DNA from 4 places in the Clostridium sp. YIM B02551 genome. Region 4 is predicted to be linked to each of the others. Evidence: riboswitches for the same ligand, from Rfam matches in the RefSeq annotation. Region 4 holds a riboswitch; each other region holds the start of a gene.

Region 1 (5,863 bases), on a different contig from region 4:
AATTGTCCAATATTATTAGGACAATCGTATAATAATAATGCCTTAAGGGTGTTTGATGTTACAGTAATATCTGTCTTTATACATTTGGCTTCATTTTTCAAAAAGGTTTTTATCAAATCATATCGTTCTTCTAGACTTCTTTCCCTAAGCGAAGGCAGCTTTATTGTCATAGGAATTCTTCTAGTGAATGTTTTTAATAACCCAGATTGTGTATTCTCTGTTGTTGCACATATAATTAAAACCTTTATGCTATTTTCAACTTGTGTTTCTCCGAGCTTCCTATATACCCCCTTATCGATAATATAAAAAAGCATTTCCTGCCCTTCTGGAGGAAGTCTATGTACTTCATCTAAAAATAAAATTCCTCCATTAGCTTTTTCAATTAGTCCATCTCTGTCTTTATCTGCACCTGTATATGATCCTTTTTTTACCCCAAACAACTGAGCCATTAACAACTGTGGATTATTAGAATAATCTGCACAGTTAAATGTTACAAAGGGGCTATCTTCCGTAAACTTTCCTATTTCTTTAGCATACTTAAACATTGTTTCTGCAAACATAGACTTACCTGTGCCAGTTTCTCCAAGCAAAATAGTATGAAGCCCATCTGGCGGATATACTATAGCTGATTTAGCTTGCAATATTGAGTTTCTTAAAGATACGCTTGCTCCTAATACATTTTCAAATACATCTATACTTGTTTCACTATGTTTAAAGATTGATTCATCTAAGACCTTGTATAATACAGGCTTACCTTCAATCTTTTCCACTCTTCCCTGGCTATATAGTTTATTAAGGTCACTAGATGCATTTGTTCTTTGTATCTCTAGAGTTTTAGAAAGCTCTATGGCTGATATTCCTATTATATTTTCTCCACTTTTATATTGCCTTAAACAAAACTCATATAACGTTTTATATACCTTATCTATCCTTTTCATAAAATGATACACCCTTACTATGAATGAATTTTTCTCAAAAATATTACTAATAGAAAAATTATATAACAAATTTAAACATTTACACAACTCGTGTTTAAATTTGTTGTTTTAAAATAAATTAAGACGTCTCAGCATGCCTATTATTGCATACTGAGACGTCAATGCCCCTAAAACCTATTATATTTATTTATGTTTACATATTATTTATTGCTTACTGCTCTAATTACATTTTAATATTTATAGTAGTTTATCCTACGGACTCTTCTAATTCCTGTGGTTCAACATTATCGAACTCTACATCCTCTAACTTTACTACCTTTGTTTTGTATTTCAATTTGTAAACAATCCATATTCCTAAGAATAAAGGTAGTCCAATATAGGAAGAAATTAGTCCACCCCAATCAATATTTTCGGCTTCAATATAGCTAACTCCTTGTCCTAAAACAACAACGGTACATAGAGCTAATGCTATTATTGGTCCTATCGGGAATAACTTAGCTTTATATTTTAACTTACTCATATCTTGCTTTTGTGCAACATATGCTCTTCTAAAACGGAAATGACAAAGTGCTATACCAAGCCAAGCAACAAAACCTGCCAAACCTGATGCTGCAACTAACCATACATATACTGTACTTTCCGCATATATACCAGTTAAGAAACAAGCTGCTGCTACTAATGTTGTTAAAAGTACTGCATTTATAGGAACACCTTTTGAATTAACTTTACCTAACCACTTAGGTGCCATACCTTCTTTTGCCATAGCAAATAGCATTCTGCTAGATGCATACATACCTGAATTCCCACAAGATAGTACAGAAGTTAATATAACTGCATTCATTAATGATGCTGCTGCTGCAATTCCTGCTTTTTCAAATATTAGTGTAAATGGGCTTGTATCAACACCAGCTTGAGTATAAGGAATTATTGCTCCAACTACAAAGATTGTTCCTATATAAAATATTAATATTCTCCAAAATACAGAATTAATAGCTTTAGGAATAGTTTTTTCTGGATTTTCACTTTCTCCAGCTGCTACTCCAATAAGCTCAGTTCCTTGGAATGAAAAACCAGCTATTAAGAATATCATAAATATTGATTTAAATCCACCAACAAATGGTGCTCCATCAACAGTAAAATTCTTGAATCCAACTGCATTTCCTCCAAGAATTCCTAATATAGTTGCAACTCCTATAACTAAAAATACTATTACTGTAACTACCTTAATTCCAGCAAACCAGAATTCAGATTCTCCATAAGATTTTGCTGATAATATGTTTAATGCAACTATTATAACTAAGAATATTGCACTCCATAATACTGCTGGTACGTTAGGGAACCAAAACTTCATTAATAACGATCCAGCAACTAATTCAGCTGCTACAGTTATTGCCCAGTTATACCAATAATTCCAACCAAGCGCAAAGCCTAATGCTGGATCAACAAATTTAGTTGCATATACACTAAATGATCCTGATACAGGCATGAAAGTTGCCATTTCTCCTAAACTCGTTATTAGGAAATATACCATAACTGCAATACATCCATAAGCTACTAACGCTCCTCCTGGTCCTGCTTGATTAATTGTTGCTCCTAAAGCTACAAATATACCTGTTCCAATTGAACCACCTAAGGCTATCATATTTAAATGTCTTGCCTTTAAACTTCTTTTAAGTTCTTGATTGTTTCCCTCTATTTGAGAATTTGAGTTACTCATTTTGTCCTCCTTAAAAATAATTTTCTTTTAAAAATTAAAAAAACCCTGAGCATTCACTCAGGGCATCAATATATTCATACATAAAGGTAAATACGAAAATATATTAAACACGCATCAGTGATAGCTCTCCACAAACGACTTTGTGACAGTCTTGCATATATTTTATGCAAGCCCAGCATTACAACCTTAAAGCATCGGTTGTACACTTCGGCAAAGTTTCCTTTCAAATTGCTTCATTGTGCTTACCTCAGCAATTTTACTCTTAAACTTCGCGCCTCTATCTAGACTATATTGTTTTAACTTCCAACTTATTATATACTTCGACATTATAATTGGTCAATAGTAATTTTTACAATTTATTAATTTCTTGAATTCTGCAAAATTTCTATCTTTATCTTTGATTTTCTATTGTTTTCGCCAACTCTCATGAATTTTAATCTTTATAAATAAATATTAAAATCTATGAAAATTGTAATTTATTTTGTATATTTTTAATATTTACTATACTTGCCATTAATGCTACATTATATATAATGAGTTAAGTAGCATATTTATATATTCTGAAGTATAAGGGGCGAATTATATGAGAAAATCTAGTTTTTATTATAATAAAAGTTTATTAACCAAAAATTCTTTAATTTTAGGATCTGGTTTAATTGCACTTACAGTGCTAAGTATTATATTTTATCTACAATCAAAAAGCAGCTTTTTTATTTTTTATCTTTTAGGTATTTATGCCATTTTTCTTCCTGGAATAATAAGTTCTTCTGGAGTACTTATAAGGAAAAACTGTGAGTTTGTTATTATAGAAGACTCAAATATAACAATAAATACTATAGGTATTTCAAAAAAGCAATTTACCGTAAATGAAATTAAAGAAATAATCGCTGACAAAGATAGGATAAAAATTAAATATAAAAAAAATAAAACTTTTATAGTTAGAGCAAGATTTGTGGACTCTTATGATAATTTCAAAAAATTAAGCAAGACCTTAACACAATTAAGTCCACGCAAGTAATGTTTTAAAGGGCTAGCTAAAATCTATTTAAAAGATTTTAACTAGCCCTCTTATCTTAATTAGTATTGAACACTTTTTAGGCATAATCCCTTGGCTTGAGCTATAGGTCCTGCTTCTGCTCTTTTCTTCTCATCTAATATTCTTTCTACATCCTTAACATTAAGCTTTCCTACTCCAACTTCTAATAGGGTTCCAACAATTATTCTTACCATATTCCATAAGAATCCATTACCATTTACCTCTACCTCAATCATTCCATCATTCTCAGTTATATTAATATAATTAATGGTTCTTACCGTTGATTTAGAATTGGATTTTAAGCTTGTAAAACTTTGAAAATCATGAGTCCCAATTAAGAACTCTGATGCTTTTTTCATATCATCTAAATTTAGTTTCTCATTTGTATGATATGTATACTTTCTATTAAATACATTTCTAAACCTGCCATTATATATTCTATATACATAAGTTTTTGATTTGACATTATATCTTGCATGAAATCTTTCTGTTGTATCTTTCATACTTTTAACAACTATATCTTCTGGCAAATATTCATATAAATAATCAAGCATTTCATCTATAGACATATTACTATTTGTACGGAAATTAGCTACATAGTTTTCAGCATGTACTCCTGAATCAGTTCTTCCACAACCTATTACTTGAATTTCTTCTCCTGTCATTTTAGACAAAACAGATTCAATTTTCTCTTGTATAGTTGGCGAATTTTCCTTCTGTCTTTGCCATCCTTTATATCTTGTTCCATCATATTGTAATGATATTTTTAAGTTTCTCATATGTTTCCACCTTTAACTTTTTATTAGCACCTGTAATTTCACATTTAAATTATATCCATATGTTTTGAATAAATCCATCAATTTTCACATTAATAAAATAGTAGAGATAAAATATTTTTAATTCATTAAATATATTTTCAAATAATATATTTATAGAAGCTTACCTTTTATAGGATTTTAAGTTCAACTTCCTATAAAAAATCCTATACATATTGCAATAAGCGTATTGGAGATTATAAAATGCAGAATATTAAAATTGATAGTAAAATGCTTCTATTTTATTCTAATCAAGATAGTGATAAAACAAAATCTATATGGACTAGGCAAGTAAAAGGCTTCGAACTTTATGAATTATTCTGGATTCTTATTTTATTTAGTATCGGTGGTTTTTTAATAGAAAGTTTTTGGTGTTTTATAAAAAATGGGTATATAGAGAGTAGAAAAGGACTGCTCTTTGGTCCCTTCTGCCCCATATATGGTGTTGGCGCTGTTGTTTTTCTCTTCTTACTCAATTCCTTTAGAGCAAATCTACTTAAATTAGCTCTAGGTAGTTTTTTCTATGGTTCTTTAGTTGAATATATATTTAGCTTTTTACAAGAAAAATTTTTTGGTAGTGTTTCCTGGGATTATAGCAATATTCCCTTTAACATAAACGGCAGAGTATGTCTTATGTATTCCCTCTTCTGGACTTTATCTGGAATATTGTTTATCAGATATCTATATCCTAACGTAGCGCTGCTAATCTGCTTAATTCCTAGACCTGAAGGGGAGCTAATAGCATCACTTCTTTTTATTTATATTTGCTTTGATGTATTTATTTCTGTTTCAGCTATACTTAGATCAGTAGAAAGATCCTCATTTACTCAAACTAACAATATATATTATAAACATTTAGATAAAGAATTTAACGATATTTACTTACGTAAAATATTTCCTAACATGAAGTTTATATAATATTAAAAAGCTGTATCTTGAGAGGACAATTTTATTAATCATCATCTTAAGATGCAGCTAATGTCAGAATGATTTATACATCTATTATCTACCTTCTAAAATCTCAATCAAATCAACTTTTCGGAAAAATCTTTTTATAGGTACTATTACTGTTAATCCTAATATTATTGGTAATAGACTAGAATAGAACAAATGCCTTCCATTTACTATATCTATTCCTTGTCCGTGAGCTTTTAAATACACCTCATTTATTACTACAGTGCCAAATAAGCCAAGTATTGCGCCTAGTACAAATGCACATACTACAACCAAAAAGTTTTCTTTGAGTAGGTTTAATATAATCCAACTTTTACTTCTTCCTAATGCATTCATTAGTGCTAACTCTTCTTTTCTTGATAACATATTTATATAAAATAAGTTTCCAAGTACTATCCATTCA
Region 2 (5,863 bases), on a different contig from region 4:
AAAAATAAATGAATGTGTAAAGTATCATGATATAATACATAGGTATAAAGAAAATATTTCTAAATAAATGGAGGAAATAACAATGGGATTAAGCACTGATAATATTATCATAGCCTTGGTTGCTATAGTATTTTTATTTTTAGCAATAAAATTTATAAAAGGAGTAATAAAAGGAATTATAATAGTATTATTGATATTAACCTTGGGAGTAAGCGCCTATAATATTTTTATTACTAAAAAATCTATAAGCTATGAAATAAACAGATATAAGACAGATTATACATATTTTAAGAGTATTAGCTCAATTTCTTCGCATGCAGCAGAAAATATAGATGCTATTAAAGAAGGAAAAAATATTAAAGAAAATACTGATGAACTTATAATACTTAAAAACCATGCAGAGACATTGGAACATAGTAGTGAAATAAACGGAATACATAATAATTATATTAAGGGATTAGACACTGTAATAATTGCGGCTAAAGGATATAAAACTGCTAATGATGCCAAAGAGCAAGCAGATAAGTTACAAGAGGCTTCAAACTCACTAAATATAAGTTTAAAGGATATATTAAGTGGACAATAAAAACTTTTAGGAATTCAAGAATTATGATTACAATAGATTGCAGTTTTATTAATTTTGGAAATTTGATATAATTTTAATATTATTTAAGAAAAGGAAGATGAAGATGAAAGATAATTTTTTTGTTAAAACTCATGGCTTGGGGAATGAATACATAGTTTTGGAAGAAGATAGAATTGATTTCACTCTTACTGATAGGGCTATTAAAAGAATTTGTAATGTTAATTTTGGTATAGGTTCTGATGGAATATTACTTAAAGTAAAATCAGAAAAAGCTGATTTTGGATTAAGAATATATAATCCAGATGGTTCAGAAGCTGAAAAAAGCGGTAATGGGCTAAGAATATTTTGTAAGTATATTTATGATTATGGTTTTACTAATAATGAAGTTTTTACGGTTGAGACAAAAGGCGGAATAGTTAAGGCTAATATTGTTGAAACATCTAATTCAAAGGCTAAGTTAATTACAGTTGATATGGGAAAAGCAATTTTTAAAGCTGGTGATATTCCTACAAACTTTAAAAGTGAAGAAGTTATAGGTGAAAAAATAACGCTAAACAATAAGGAATTTGAAATAAATTGTGTTTCCTTAGGAAATCCACATTGTGTAATAATAAAAGATGAATTAGATATGGATGAAATAAAAGCATTCGGACAATTAATAGAAAATTATAAAGAGTTTCCAAATAGAATTAATACTCAATTTGCAAAAGTGATTTCTAAGGATGAAGCTCAAATACTAATATGGGAAAGAGGGGCTGGATTTACGCTAGCTTCAGGAAGTTCTTCTTGTGCAGTTGCATCTGTTTTAAGAAAAAGAGGATTAGTAAATGATAAAGTTAAAATTAAGATGCTAGGTGGAGAGCTAATTATTGAAATTGATGACAACTGGAATGTAAGGATGACAGGAGAAGTTAGAGAAATCGCAAAAGGAAATTTAAGTTCGGAACTTATTGAAGACTTAAATAAATAGTATATATAATAAATTAAAGAATTTACATGTTACATAGAGCTCTTAGACGTTTGAACTAAGAGTTCCATGAGATGTAATATGATTTTTGCATTATATAAGTGATGGGAAAGAACTATGAAAATAGTCTTTCCCACTTTTTGTATAAGAAAATTAAATACTTATTTATCAGCAATTTTTACAACTAGTTTAGCTAGCGTATTTCTGTCATTTTCATCAGCAGCATCCCACAATTCTTTAAGAAGTCTTTCCTCGTGATTTCTTGGATCAACATTATTTGAAAGAAATGTGCCTACTTTTTCAGCAACTCCAGTAATAGTTTTATCAGAAAGTCCAACAGTTTCACCAGCATCTACAGCTTTACCTAAGGTAGCTTTCCAAGAATCCCAATCTTTTAATGTATCCATGTTATAAAACCTCCCTAAACTATTATTTACTCTATTAGTATTTATATTTTTTAAGTAAACTATGTAAAAATAAACCCTTGATAAATGTTAAATATAAAGGTATAATTAACAAAAAAGTAAATATTTTTTGAGATAGAGGCGCGATGTTTATGAGTACCATTACGGAGGTAAGCACGTAGATGTTTTGGAAAAGGAACCATCGCCGAAGTGTATAGCTAATGCTTTAAGGCTATATTGCTGGTTTTGTATAAAATATATGCAAGACTGTCACAAGTTTTTTGTGGAGTGCTATACATGGAAATTTATTCGATTAAATAAATTAAGAATAATTTAACCTTGGTATTCTCCAAGGTTTTTTTTTACGCTTTAGGGATTTACAATATTTTAAGTTTATGGTTAAAATTATAAATTTGGATTACAATCGAAGGTTGCCCTAAAGAGTAAAAAAATAGAATTAGTCGCCTGCCAATTTTTCCTCACATGCGTTTGGAAAGGCAGATGCGAGAAAAAAATCGACGGCTCATAATCGCCTTGACGATTTTTTAATTTGCTATTTTAGGAGGTATGTTATGTCAATTCAAGGAGTTTTTGTTCCATTAATTACACCATTTAAAAATGATGAATTAGATTTAATATCATATAAGAGAATGGTAGAGTACTATTTAGCTAAAGGTGTTAGCGGATTTATGCCATTAGGAACAACAGGAGAAAGTCCAACTATTGAGGATAAGGAATATGAAACTATCGTAGAAAAAACAATGGAATATGTTAATAATAAAGTTCCAGTATATTTTGGATTAGGTGGAAACAATACTAAAAAAGTAAAAGAAAAACTAAAGGTTGTAGAAAAATATAATGTAGATGGTATATTATCAGTTTCACCATATTATTCTAGACCTGATCAAAGGGGAATATATGAACATTTTAAGAGTATTTCTGAAGCAACTGATTTAGATATAATTTTATATAATATTCCATATAGAACAGGTAGAAATATTGAAAATAGTACTATTTATAAATTAGCTGAATTAAAAAATATTGTAGGAATAAAAGATGCATCAGGAGATATAAAGCAAACAACAGATCTTCTTATCAATCCTCCAAAGGATTTTTCAATTTTGACTGGTGAAGATAGCTTTTTCTATACTACACTAACCCTTGGAGGTCATGGTGGAATATTGGCTTCATCTCATATTCACACTGAAAGCTTTATAGAGGTATATAATAAGGTTAAAGAAAATAACCATGAAGAAGCTTTGAAGATATGGAAAGAACTATATCAATTTGTCCCTATGCTATTTGCAGAACCAAATCCAGCACCACTTAAATATATCTTAAATAAGATAGGATTAATTGAATCCCCAGAACTAAGACTTCCACTAACTGAAATAAGTGATGAATTAAAAGTAAAATTAGATGGTTTTAAGTTCAACTAATAATTTATTTATGTAGGAATAAATTAAGTTTTCTATAAAAATCATATAAATGAAATTTTAGAATTAAAATAAAAAAATTATTTTAAAGAAGAGCAAAAAAAATAAAAATTATTGCTCTCCTTTTTTTTACTCAATTACCTCTAAGTTATTATTTTATTATTCTTAAATTTGCTCAAAATAATGGTGAGGTGATTATATGAAAAAGTTTATTTCAGTAATATTAAGTTTTTCTATTTTAAGTTTTACTGTAATAGGTTGTCAAAAAGGAACTTCACCAATTAAACCGCAAGTAGTTCCTAATCAATCTGGCGGAAATGATACAACAGGAGACACAACAGGTACAACTGGAGATCAGAATAATACAAATGGTACATTGAATCAACCTAATACAAATCCAGGGGATGGAAATGTACAAAATACAAATCCTCCAAACTCAAATAATAATCCAAAACCTCCAACTAACAATAATATTCCTGAAGGAACTAACCCATCAGGAAACCCTAATACACCTAACAGCGGAAACCCAGGTGTTACTACTGGAGATGTTGTAAATGATATATTAACTAATACAAATGCTGAAAGAACAAAGCAAGGACTACAACCACTTAAGCTTAATGCAGGTGTGTCAAAACTAGCAGCAATGAAAGCTAGAGATATGTATGATAAAAACTATTTTTCTCATACATCACCAACTTATGGAGATCCAGGACAAATGCTTACTAATAATGGTTTTAAATATGCAACTATGGGTGAGAATATATATACATCTACAGGAATGACACCAAATGGTGCATATACTGTTACTCAATGGATGAATTCTCCAGGACATAGAGCCAATATACTCAACAGTGCATTTAAAGAAATCGGAATAGGAATATATTATAGTAATGGTAGATATTATGCTACTCAAATGTTCTATACACCTCAATAGAAAAAGGAACACTCAAAGTTTTCAAACTAATAGAGGTATTTAATAATATATTTTTAGCTAAAAGTAAAAGACAGATAGAAATATCTGTTTTTTACTTTTTATAAAATATATTAGGTAATTTGTGGTATAATCTTATAAATATTATTATCTAAGGAGGGAATTACATGAGTGAAAGAAACGTAGTTTTATATATAGCAATGAGTTTAGATGGCTATATAGCAACAAAAGAAGATGATATTAGCTGGCTCTCACAAGTTGAAGTAGATGGTGAAGACTATGGATATGCAAAGTTTATAGACAGAATAGATACTGTAATAATGGGCAGAAAGACATATGATAAAGTATGTTCTTTTGGTATTGAGTTTCCTCATAAAGATAAAAAGTGCTATATAATTTCTAGAAAGAAAAAAGAATCTAATGAGGTTGAATACTACTCAGGAGATATAAAGAAGCTTATAGAAGAATTGAAAAAGAAAGCTGGAAAAGATATTTTTGTTGACGGAGGAGCTGAAGTAGTAAATGAGATTCTTAGGGAAAATCTTTTTGATGAATATATTATATCTATAATTCCAATATTATTGGGGGATGGAAAGAGACTATTCCAAGATGGGCGTCCAACTAAAGAAGTTCAATATGTAGAAAGTAAGTCTTATTCTTCAGGGTTAGTTCAAGTACATTATAAAAATAGATAAAATAAAAATAACCTAAGGTTATCTTTTAGGTTATTTCTCTAGTCAATAGTTTCTAAACACTCATTTATAAGTTCAGAAGAATATTTAATTTGAACTTCCACAATTTTCACTCCTTTCAGTATCCTACAGACTATTCTATCACTTATAAATAAATTATCAACCAATATTTAGATATTTTAACATTCTTATGAAAAAATAATAATAAAGAAGGGAAGAGTATGAACAACATATATGATATATTAGATAATTTGAATATTACTTATGATGAGTATAAGCATGAAGCAGTATTCACAGTAGCTGAAACTAAGGATATACCAATGAAAATTCCAGGGCAGCATTGTAAGAATTTGTTTTTAAAAAATAGAAAAGGAGATCAGTATTATTTACTTATAGTTGATGATAGTAAAAGGGTGGATATAAAACATATAACCAATGAGATAAATGAGAAGTCACTTTCTTTTGCATCAGAAGAAAAATTAAAGTCAATACTTGGACTAACACCTGGATCAGTAACTCCCTTTGGATTAATAAATGATATAGACAAACATGTTAAGGTACTATTAGATAAAGATTTAGAATTATGTAAGTATATAACATTTCACCCAAATGTAAACACTTCTACGCTGCTTTTAAGTTATAATGATTTTATTAAATTTTTAGGATATTGTGGTAATGAATTTACGTATGTAAATATTACTTAGTGGAGGATTTATGGATATTAGAGTAATTATTGTATTAGTAATGAATTTTATCATTACATTAATTGGGACTTTAGGATACTCAGTAAGACTTGTGGGAGTAAGAACTGGTAAAATTGCAATTTCATTTGCTCTCTTCAATATAG
Region 3 (5,863 bases), on a different contig from region 4:
TAGTTTTTACTTTAACCATCTCATATATTTTCTTTTTTTGTCGTAATAGTTTTATGTATAATACTTTAATTTAAAAAAACTAGTAAAATTTTAATATACTTAAATATTAAATTTACTAGACTCTTTTTGAAATCATCTCGCCAACTATGGAGTATTATTCTTTTATTATATAATCAATTATTTGCTTTTATCAAACAGTTTAATTTCATTTTTAGTTTTATTTTTACTTAGTAACCATCATCATATGATTTACATATTTTATATAAAAGGTGATATATTTTCGTAAAACTCAAAATATTTTTTATATTTGAAAGGAGTTATTAATTATGTCTGAAAACATTCTTCATGGTTATAATACTATCAATAACTCTAATGTGAAATTAGCACCATGCACTGGAATCCCTGCTGAATCAAGTAAAAGAACTCCTACCATAGGGTCCTGCATAGGTGTTTTATATGAGTGTGGGAATAAGAACCCAAATCCTAATTTTTGTAAAGATTGTGGTTCAACTGTTTATTGCGTCCATAATGGTAGACTTATTGCTGATACTAAAAACTATATCTTAGTTAATCACTATAAGCTTGATAGCACTGGTTCTCCTAAAGAGGAAACTAGAATCTTTTATAAATATCAAAGATATCCACACGTTGTAGATTATAAGGTTACTCCTGACTTACCCAAAACTGACCCTCGTTATTGTAAAGATTTCAGGTCCAAATCCATCCCTGGCATTATACCATCAAATGCTGTTGGAATTGAATTTTATAAAGATCCAGTAAAAAAGATAAAAGATATTAAAAATGGTAGATATGTCTTTTGGATAGAGTCAGATGAAACTAGACATTGTGTAATAAATAACTCGAATATGAGTAAAGTTTTTAGAGTATATTATTATCATTATAAAAAACCTTCCTGCAATCCTTTAGGAGGCATTCCAAGACTGGAAGCTGAGTTAACTTGCAAAGATAATGTTATTTGGGTATTTAAACTCACCAAAAAAGATCATAAATTCATTGAAAAGTGCTAATAAAAAAAAACTTGTAAAAAGAATTTAGAATGCATAACAATAAATGCATAGAAACTTTTTACAAGTTTTTATAATAGAATTTTTAAAATCTAATTATGCGTTGGCCCTGCAATAGCATTTATAGTTGATGATTGAATTACGGCATTTGTAATGTTAAAATAATTAGTATTTACTCTCATGGAATAGGTGTTACAACTTCCACATAATAATTCATCACAGTACTCAATACTAAATGATTCATTCTTTTCTAATGTTATAAAAATATATTGATCCTCTTCTGCCCCACCAGTAATTTGATCCATTAATATCTTATACGGCCAAGAAGCTAACTCTTTAATTTCCCCTTTAGTATTAGTTCTAACTAGTGTAAAAATAAGATCTAACTCTTCCAATACGGTTACTGAATAACTTAGTATACAACTAAAATCAATCTTTATAATTGCTCTAGTTAATAAAGTTGTATCAATGCTTATACTAGCAAGAGTTGATCCATTTGTTGGCATATTAGATAAATCAACATATCCACCTTGTCCACATGCCAAAATAACTCCTGTTGGACATGGCGGCTTAATTGAGCATGCTCTCTCTTCACTACAATTATATTCCCTCATTAGTTAACACTCCCAATACTTAAATTTATAAATCAACCCAACATCTTCAATGCAAAAGATTTTACATTTATAAATTATTGTTCTACTTAGTACATAATACACAATTTTTAAATAATAGTTACTCTATTCATAATTTCTTAGAGTTCTTTTTAAAAATTCCCTTGTACGTTCTTTCTTAGGATTTTTGAATATTTCCTCTGGATTTCCTTCTTCTGCAATTACACCTTTATCCATAAAGACGACTCTATCTGAAACCTCTTCTGCAAATCCCATTTCATGAGTTACAATTAGCATAGTAAGGCCTGATTCTGCAAGTTTTTTCATGACTTTTAATACTTCTCCCACCATCTCTGGATCTAGTGCTGAAGTAGGTTCATCAAAAAGCATAACATCTGGTTCCATAGAAAGAGCTCTAGCTATTGCTACCCTTTGTTTTTGCCCACCAGATAATTGCTTAGGTTTAGCGTTAATAAATTGCTCCATTCCTACAACTTTCAAATACTTCGCAGCAACTTTTTCTGCTTCCTCTCTTGTACGTTTTAATACTTTCATTTGACCAACCGTACAATTACGTAAAACATTATGATTGTTAAATAAATTAAATTGCTGAAACACCATTCCTAATTTGGTTCGATATCTATTTATGTTGTGCTTATCATCTAAAATATCCTCACCTTTATATATAATTTTTCCTCCACTAGGTCTTTCTAATAAATTTATACAACGTAAAAGAGTTGATTTTCCTGAACCTGAAGAACCTATAATACATATTACTTCCCCCTTTTTCACTGAAAAGTCTATATCTCTCAGCACTTCATGTGTTCCAAAGGATTTGCTTAGATGTCTGATATCTATTACTTTTTCCATCACTTTCACCTCCACGTCAAAATATATTATCGTAATTATTAGAACGCTTTACTATATCCTCTGGTGTTTCTACTTGCATCTGATTAGCATACATAATATAGTTTTCTGGTCCATCTAATTTTCTTTCTATAAAACGTAATATCCTTGTTACTGTAAAAGTCATAACAAAATAGATAACACAGGCAACAAAGAACGATTCAAAATATCTAAAATTATTTCCTGCAATTGATTTAGTTTGAAAGTATAGTTCCGTTACTGAGATAACATTAAGTACTGAGGTGTCCTTTATATTAATTACAAACTCATTTCCTGTAGCTGGTAAAATATTTCTAATTACTTGTGGCAGAATAACGTTTAACATTGTTTGTATATGATTCATTCCAATTGCATTAGCAGCCTCAAATTGCCCCTTATCTATTGAAACAATTCCACCTCGAACAATTTCAGACATATATGCACCTGTATTAATTGAAACTATAAAAATTGCTGCATAAAATCTGTTCATATCTATTCCAAAAGCTAGTGCAGAACCATAATATATAACCATTGCTTGCACAATCATTGGTGTCCCTCGAAAGAATTCAATATAAATTGAAAAGACGATATTAATCAATTTTAACAAATATCTTTCTATGCCTCTTTGAGGCATTGGAATCGTACGTACAACTCCTATAAATAACCCTATGATTGAACCTAATATAGTTCCAATTACGGATATTAATAGCGTAATGCCTGCACCACGAATAAACATTGGCCCATTTTGAGATATAATTCTTATTATCCACTCCGAACTCATATTTTCGCCTCTTTCTATTTTAATACTTTAAAATATTACAAAACCGACTACATTAACTGCACTCGGTTTATAATAATTATTACTTTGCTGCAGGCTGATTTTTTATTGCAGTATCCATAATTTTTGTCTGTTCATCTTCTGAAATACCTGATAAGATTTCATTTATCTTTGGAGTTAATTCACTTCCCTTAGCTACTCCTACTGCTATCGCTGTATCATCATCCGATGTTTTAAATCCAGTTTTAAACTCAACCATCTTAAAATTGTTATTTGCAGTTTCAGCACTAACGCCTTCAGGCTTTTCTGATACGTAACCATCAATCATGCCTGATTCAAGCGCAACTCTCATAGCTGGAAAATTATCCATGGCTGGTTGTTTACTAACTCCTTGAATTTGATCAATTACTGTGTAATGAAATGTATTTAATTGTGCTGTAATTTTAGCATCCTTAAAGTCTTGAATTGATGTTGCACCATCATACTTTCCGCCTTTCTTTACAACCATAACCAAATTTGATTTATAATAGTTATTTGAAAAATCAATTGTTTTCTTACGTTCTGCTGTAGGAGACATACCTGCAATAATTGCATCAATCTTACCTGAGGTTAATGCAGGTACAAGTCCATCCCATTCTGTCTTTACTATAACTAATTTTTTACCTAGCCCTTGCGCAATCTTTTTTGCTATCTCTATATCATAACCTCCTGCATATTCTGCACTACCATCGATTTTAACTCCACCATTTGAATCATCCATTTGAGTCCAGTTAAATGGTGCATAGCCAGCTTCAAGACCAACCTTAAAAGTTTCTTCTTTGGTACTTGCTTCATTTGTTTTGCTTGTCCCACAACTTGTCATACCTAATGCAGATATACACAGTACAGCTGCCAATAACACAGATAATTTTCTTCTCATATTTCCCTTCCCCTTTCACAACTTTTAATTTATCTTTATCTTTTAAATGGCTTCACTGCCACCTTTGTTTTCAATTTGAGTATAAAAAAAGATCTGAGGTGAACTCAGATCGCAACTAGCATATTTGCCCTTAATTCCTCTCCCTTCCCAAATGAGATAGCACAACTCAATAAACTGGGAAGTTTATTGAGACAGTCCTGTAGCTCTTAACTACAGACCCAGCAAATAATACTGAGAATATTATAAGCTTCGGCGACATTTCCTTCCTATTAGTATCATTGCTTCTCAAACTCCACTAAAAACTGTTAAATATCGCGCCTCTACCCCACCTACATAAGTGAGGTTATATTAAATTATAAAATAAGTTTACCTTACATATCTTCCTAAGTCAACCCATATTTGTATATTTTTTACAATATTGAATTCTCCTCAAATTTAAAAGGTGGAGTTATACTCCACCAATAATTTTATGATACAAATATAAACTACATTCTTTTTGAATAGTAATTTGAAAAGCCTATAAATAGTATCCCTTCTATTAGAAGCAATGACGAAACAAGAATTAAAACTAACCTATCTGCATTCATAAATCCTAAGGCTAAAACCAGTATACAAATTATAAAGTTCATTATTTTACTCACCATATAACCTGATTTTTCTTTTATTCTAATATTACGTTCATCATTTACTTCAATATCCTTTAGTTTTTTAATCTTTTCATCTTCTAATCTTGTGGTAAAGAAATTACCAACTAGGTTTCCTATACCTAAAACAAAAAATGCAGAACCAAATCCAAGACAAATACCTGAAATATTTTTTATATTCTCATCTGCCATTATGAATTTTCCCAAAAGTAACATAGCAACACCTAAAATTAATAAAACTAAATACATAAGAGTTTTTTTATTATTCATTTCTCTTCCTCCTCATATATAAAAATATCTTCGATGTTCATATTAAAATACCTTGCTATTTTAAAAGCTAATATTATAGAAGGATTATATCTGCCATTTTCTAATGATCCTATAGTTTGCCTAGAAACCTCTAATGCTTCAGCAAGTTCTTCTTGTTTAATTCCTCGTTCTTTTCTTATTTCTTCTAATCGATTTTTCAAAGATATACCTCCTCTCATGGAAAGTGTACTTTCCATATATATAATAGCATTATTTTCCCATAATGTAAAGCTTACTTTCCATTAGTTATCAAAAAAATAAGTAGATTATCTATAATCTACTTCTATACTCACTTGGAGTCATTCCTATTTGTTTTTTAAAAAATCCATAAAAATTTGAAGTGCTTTCAAATCCACATAAAAGTGCAATATTGATTACGGTATCATCTGTGTTCTCAAGTAAATCTAGTGCCTTCTCAATTCTAAGTGCATTAATATATTTTACTGGTGTAATACCAAATTTATCAGAAAAGACTTTTATCATATGGTTCTGACTTACTCCTAAAGCTTTTAATTTCTCTTCCATTTCTATATTACTTGAATAATATGAATCAAATAATTTTTTAATCCTAAATGCAAGTTCATCAGTTGGATTAAAATTCAAAAGATCTGGTCGACATCTTTTACATGGACGAAAGCCTTTATCAACTGCCTCTTCAAAATCATCAAAAAATATTACATTATCTCTTAATG
Region 4 (5,863 bases):
AGGTTGAAGCCTTAGAATGGATACCTTTAGAAAAGGCATTGGAACAGATGGAAGAAGATGCTATAGGAAAAAAAGTAGTAAAAAAAATACTAGAAAAATATAATTATTAATATTAATTTACATTTATATTAGTGTTTGTAGGTTGAAAAGAGTATCTTGAATAAGTTAGGAACTCTTTTTTTGTTTCATATTTCATATTAAGATAAATATTACAAATTATTTAAGATAATGTGAATATATTTTATACTGAAATTTTTAGTATTATAATATATTTAGAATAATTTTTCATGGAGGTAATTGTATGTCACAAAAAGAGTCTAAGTTTGTACCTGAGATTAAGGGAACCTTAAGGAATCATGTTATTGAGGTGCCTCAAGTTATTAGAAATTGTAGTGGAATTAAGATATTTGGCAAGAGAATAAAATCATTATTATTTACCACAGATGTAGCAATAATAAGAAATACAAATGCAGATGCTATTATTGCAGTGTACCCATTTACACCTCAACCTGTAATTACTGAGGCTCTAGTTATGGCAGCAGATGTACCTGTATTTTGTGGAGTTGGTGGAGGTATAACTCAAGGAAAAAGGGTTATTAACCTAGCATTAGATGCTGAATTTAAGGGAGCTATGGGAGTCGTATTAAATGCTCCAACATCAAATGAGATTATAAGTAAGATAAGAAAAACTATTGATATACCTATTATAGTAACTATTGTATCTGAGAATGAAAACATAGAAGAGAGAATAGAATCAGGTGCAACTATATTAAATGTTTCAGGTGGTAAGGATACTGCTGCAATTGTAAGAAAAATTAGAAGTCAGTTTCCTGAGTTCCCAGTAATTGCAACAGGAGGACCAACAGAAGAAAGTGTTGAAGAAACAATAAAAGCTGGGGCAAATGCAATAACATATACACCACCTCTTGGAGCAGATATAATGAGTAGTTTAATGGATAGATATAGGAATTCTTAATTTTTTATTGACAACTAAAAAGAGTATGTTATCATATTAACATCAAGTTGAATACAATATAATATATACCTAGGGTAGAGGAGCTATTTACTATTAGTACTTAAAAGGAACTGGCAAGTGATGATCTTTAAGGAAAGGAGAAATAGCCGAAGAGATAGCAACGGCAGAAGTTATCTCTGGTCATGAATAGAACATATTCATGATTGTCACTATAAGTGGAGAGCTACAAGGTAGGCTAATTGCAATTAATTATGATGTTTTTATTGTAATAATTGCAATATCCTATACAAAAGAACTCTACCCGTCACAGATTTTTCTGTGACTTTTATTTTTCTTTAGGAATCTATAATATTTTTAGGTTGTGGATAACATTATGAGTTTGAATTATAATCTAAGGATTTACCAGACTTCCCTAAAGAATAAAAATAGAATTAGTCGCCTGCCAAGTTTTCCTCACATGCGTTTGGAAAGGCAGATGCGAGAAAAAAATCGACGGCTCATAATCGCCTTGACGATTTTTTTATGGGGCAAATAAACAAGGGGGAATAAAGATGAAATTATTTGGTACAGCACAAATTGAGAACAATCAGCTTTATATTGGAGGAGTTGAAGCTAGTATTTTAGCTAAAGAATATGGAACACCTGTTTATGTAGTTGATGAGGAGCTAGTAAGAAATAATTGTAGAGATTACTATAAAAGCTTTCAGTGTTCAGAGGGCGGAAATAGGGTTGCTTATGCTGGGAAAGCCTTTTTAACACTAGAAATGTGTAGAATAATTAGAGATGAAGGCTTATATCTAGATGTAGTATCTGGAGGAGAATTATTTACTGCACTTAAGGCTGAATATCCTGCTGAAAAAATTTATTTTCATGGAAACAATAAAACTATAGATGAGATTAAAATGGGTATAAGTAATGGAGTTGGAAGATTTGTAGTAGATAATTTATATGAACTAGAGATATTAGATTCTATTGCTAAAGAATATGGAGTTGTTCAGAAGATATATCTAAGAATAACCCCAGGAATAGAAGCGCATACCCATGAATATATAAAAACTGGCCAAATAGACTCAAAATTTGGATTTGCTCCAGTTGGAGATCTGATTTTTGAAGCTATTAAAGCAGCATCATCTTACAAAAACATTGAATTAAGTGGGCTTCATTGTCATATTGGATCTCAAATATTTGAAATAGAACCATATGAAGATGCAACAGAAATAATGTTGAACTTATTATTTAAGGTTCAAAAAGAACTAGGAATTAAAATACCTGAATTAGATTTAGGTGGAGGATTCGGAGTTTATTATAATGAGGGAGATGAACCTAGAGAAACCAAGGAGTATTGTAAAGCAATACTTGATAAGGCAGAAGTTGTATGCAAGAAACTTGGAATGGAGATACCAACTTTATCTATTGAACCAGGACGATCAATAATAGCAAATGCTGGTACAACTTTATATACTATAGGTTCAATTAAAGATATTCCAGAAGTAAGAAAGTATGTTTCAGTAGATGGGGGTATGACTGACAATATAAGACCTGCATTATATAGAGCTGAATATAATTGTTTAGTTGTAAACAGATTAGGGGAAGAACAATATGAAGAGGTAACCATCGCAGGTAAGTGTTGTGAGTCAGGAGATATACTTATTAATGATATATCAATACCCAAAGTTGAAAGTGGAGATATATTGGCAGTATTTTCTACTGGAGCATATGGTTATTCTATGGCAAACAACTATAATAAGATTCCTAGACCTGCTGTTATTATGGTTAGTGAAGGTAAGGCTAGAGTTATTTGTAAAAGAGAAAGTTATGAAGATATATTAAGAAATGAAATATAATACAAATAGGATTCAGTTATTTTATAGCTGAATCTTATTTATTTTTTTACTCTTTAGGAATTTATAATATTTTTAATTTGTGGATAAAATTATATGCTTGAAGTACAATCTAAAGACTCACTAAAGAGTAAAAAATAGAATTAGTCGCCTGCCAAATTTTCCTCACATGCGTTTGGAAAGGCAGATGCGATAAAAAAATCGACGGCTCATAATCGCCTTGACGATTTTTTTATATTGACTAGTTAGGTTAAATTTTATAAATTCTTTATAGATTTTTTATTTTATTAAGGTTAAAATAAATAATACAAATATGATATACTATTTAATAATATCTTTATAGAAGGAGAATATTTTGAAATATATAATTGATAGAATTGAAGGAGACTTTGCTGTTTGCGAAAATGATGCAGGAGAACTTAAAGATATTGATATTTCTTTAATCCTTGGGGAAGTTGCAAGTGGAAAAGTTATAATTAGTAAGAATGAAACTTACGTTGTTGATGAGATATTAACAAAGCAGAGAGAAGAAGAAATAAATAAATTAGCAGACGGAATATGGGAGGAATAATGGAGGATAATACTAACAACTCAGAAGTTGAACAAAAAAGTATAAGTGGTTTTAAAAGATTTATATATGATTGGATATTTCCAATAGTATTGGCTATTATTGCAACAGTAATAATAAATAAGTTTTTACTATTTAAGATATATATACCTTCGGAGTCAATGAAACCAACATTGCAAGTAAATGATCAGTTATTTGTAACTAGAGTATATAAACCCGAAAATCTAAAACATGGTGATATAATTGTATTTTATTCTAGTGAACTAGGAGATACACTTATAAAAAGGCTAATCGGAATCCCTGGAGATAATGTAAAAATAAAGGGTGGAGAGGTATATATTAATGATGAAAAAATAAATGAGGACTATGTAAAATATCCATCTTCATACGACGGAGAGTTTCAAGTTCCTAAAGGAAAGTTCTTCTTTTTGGGAGATAATAGAGCAAATTCAGAAGATGCAAGATATTGGAACAATCCATTTATAGATGGCAAAGATATAAAAGGTAAAGCTCAATTAAGAGTTTATCCATTTAATAGATTCGGTTTTGTGAAATAACTAACTAGAGAAAAATGGGGTGAAGAACATTTATGTTTAAAGATAATAAGAAGTTAAAATATTTACTTATATATGGATTAATAGCAATATCTATATTAGTTACATTCAATTATTCTAAGTCACTTTTCATGACTAAACAGTTAAAATATAACGAATTCAAGACTATGCTAAAAGATAAGCAGATTGAAGAAGTCGTAATTGATACTAATGTAATAAACATATATCCTATTAAGGAAAATAAAGATTACGGAAAAAGTATATATACTGTAAATCTTAATGATCCATCATTAGTGAAGGAATTAGATGATGCAGGTGTAAAATATGGTGGAAAAAAACCAGATAGTTTCCCAGTTATGGAACTTCTTCTTTCTTGGATCTTACCAATGGTATTTGTGATCTTCGTAGGAAGATTGATGTTTGGTAAGATGGATAAGAAAATGGGTGGAGGAGTAATGTCCTTTGGTAAAAATACTGCCAAACTATATGCAGAGGATCAAACAGGAATAACCTTCGATAATGTGGCAGGACAAGAAGAAGCAAAAGAATCCTTAAAAGAAATTGTGGATTTCTTACATAAACCTGAAAGATATACTGAAATTGGGGCAAAACTACCTAAAGGAGCTCTATTAGTAGGGCCTCCTGGTACAGGTAAGACACTACTTGCAAAAGCTGTTGCTGGGGAAGCTAAAGTACCATTCTTTTCTTTATCAGGATCAGATTTTGTTGAAATGTTTGTGGGAATGGGAGCTTCAAGAGTTAGAGATCTTTTTAGACAAGCAGAAGAAAAAGCTCCTTGTATAGTGTTTATAGATGAAGTAGATGCAATTGGTAAGAGCAGAGAAGGAAATATAAGTGGAAATGATGAAAGAGAACAAACGCTAAATCAACTACTTGCAGAGATGGATGGATTTGATTCTTCAAAAGGGGTTGTTATTTTAGCAGCTACAAATAGACCGGAAATACTGGATAAAGCATTGCTTAGACCAGGAAGATTTGATAGAAGAGTAATTGTAGATAGGCCAGATTTAATTGGTAGACAAGAAATTTTAAAGGTACATGCTAAAGATGTAAAATTAGATTCAGAAGTTAACTTAGAGTCTATAGCAAAAGGAACTCCTGGAGCTGTAGGAGCAGACTTGGCAAACATAGTAAATGAGGCTGCTTTAAGGGCTGTTAAACATAAGAGAACTGAGGTTATTCAAGAAGATTTAGAAGAAGCAGTAGAAGTAATTATAGCAGGAAAAGAGAAGAAGGATAGAATCTTATCACCTCGTGAAAAGAAAATAGTTGCTTTCCACGAAGTTGGGCATGCATTAGTTGCAGCATTATTAAAGAATACTGATCCTGTGCATAAAATAACTATAGTGCCAAGAACTATGGGAGCTTTAGGATATACTATGCAACTTCCTGAGGAAGAAAAGTACTTGGTATCAAAGGATGAATTATTGGATCAAATTACAGTTATGCTTGGAGGAAGAGCAGCTGAAGAAGTAGAATTTAACTTAATTTCAACTGGTGCGTCAAATGATATTGAAAGAGCAACACAATCAGCAAGAAGTATGGTTGCGCTTTATGGAATGACTGAGACCTTTGATATGATGGCTTTAGAAACTGTAAGAAATAGATATTTAGATGGAAGAAACGCAGCCAACTGCTCAGAACAAACATTAACAAGAGTTGATGAAGAAACATTAAATATTATTAAAGATTGTCATAAGAAAGCTATAAAGCTTTTAGATGAAAATAGGGATCTTTTAACTAAGATATCAAATACACTATTGGACAAAGAAACCTTAATGGGGGATGAGTTCTTAGAAATGGTATTTGAAAAGTATCCAGAGCTTAAAGCCCTAAAAGAAGAAAAAGATAAAGAGAGAGAAAGTAGAGAAGAAGCAAGAAAAGCTATTTATGCTAAAAGCAA

What was found. Region 4 has a riboswitch for lysine ahead of lysA (diaminopimelate decarboxylase). Riboswitches for the same ligand answer to the same signal wherever they lie in the genome.
Region 1: another riboswitch for lysine. It lies ahead of L1S47_RS07875 (amino acid permease); the one in region 4 lies ahead of lysA (diaminopimelate decarboxylase).
Region 2: another riboswitch for lysine. It lies ahead of dapA (4-hydroxy-tetrahydrodipicolinate synthase); the one in region 4 lies ahead of lysA (diaminopimelate decarboxylase).
Region 3: another riboswitch for lysine. It lies ahead of L1S47_RS01045 (transporter substrate-binding domain-containing protein); the one in region 4 lies ahead of lysA (diaminopimelate decarboxylase).

Annotation. Positions count from the first base shown of each region.
Region 1 is NZ_JAKGTF010000005.1:164,284-170,146, forward strand. It holds gene L1S47_RS07870 (sigma 54-interacting transcriptional regulator) at 1-938, opposite strand, end outside; gene L1S47_RS07875 (amino acid permease) at 1,186-2,655, opposite strand; lysine riboswitch at 2,769-2,943, opposite strand; gene L1S47_RS07880 (hypothetical protein) at 3,239-3,673, shown strand; gene truA (tRNA pseudouridine(38-40) synthase TruA) at 3,733-4,470, opposite strand; gene L1S47_RS07890 (putative ABC transporter permease) at 4,711-5,424, shown strand; gene L1S47_RS07895 (FtsX-like permease family protein) at 5,509-5,863, opposite strand, start outside.
Region 2 is NZ_JAKGTF010000003.1:199,312-205,174, reverse strand. It holds gene L1S47_RS05205 (hypothetical protein) at 83-586, shown strand; gene dapF (diaminopimelate epimerase) at 690-1,556, shown strand; gene L1S47_RS05195 (DUF3243 domain-containing protein) at 1,715-1,960, opposite strand; lysine riboswitch at 2,086-2,259, shown strand; gene dapA (4-hydroxy-tetrahydrodipicolinate synthase) at 2,530-3,396, shown strand; gene L1S47_RS05185 (CAP domain-containing protein) at 3,593-4,327, shown strand; gene L1S47_RS05180 (dihydrofolate reductase family protein) at 4,492-5,019, shown strand; gene L1S47_RS05175 (prolyl-tRNA synthetase associated domain-containing protein) at 5,238-5,720, shown strand; gene L1S47_RS05170 (lipid II flippase family protein) at 5,731-5,863, shown strand, end outside.
Region 3 is NZ_JAKGTF010000001.1:190,732-196,594, reverse strand. It holds gene L1S47_RS01065 (hypothetical protein) at 327-1,028, shown strand; gene L1S47_RS01060 (DUF4489 domain-containing protein) at 1,118-1,639, opposite strand; gene L1S47_RS01055 (amino acid ABC transporter ATP-binding protein) at 1,763-2,506, opposite strand; gene L1S47_RS01050 (amino acid ABC transporter permease) at 2,523-3,302, opposite strand; gene L1S47_RS01045 (transporter substrate-binding domain-containing protein) at 3,382-4,161, opposite strand; lysine riboswitch at 4,368-4,549, opposite strand; gene L1S47_RS01040 (hypothetical protein) at 4,704-5,132, opposite strand; gene L1S47_RS01035 (helix-turn-helix transcriptional regulator) at 5,129-5,332, opposite strand; gene L1S47_RS01030 (bifunctional transcriptional activator/DNA repair enzyme AdaA) at 5,442-5,863, opposite strand, start outside.
Region 4 is NZ_JAKGTF010000002.1:321,359-327,221, reverse strand. It holds gene L1S47_RS04210 (NAD(+) diphosphatase) at 1-110, shown strand, start outside; gene L1S47_RS04205 (hydrolase) at 302-976, shown strand; lysine riboswitch at 1,044-1,210, shown strand; gene lysA (diaminopimelate decarboxylase) at 1,528-2,820, shown strand; gene L1S47_RS04195 (DUF3006 domain-containing protein) at 3,173-3,388, shown strand; gene lepB (signal peptidase I) at 3,388-3,942, shown strand; gene ftsH (ATP-dependent zinc metalloprotease FtsH) at 3,975-5,863, shown strand, end outside.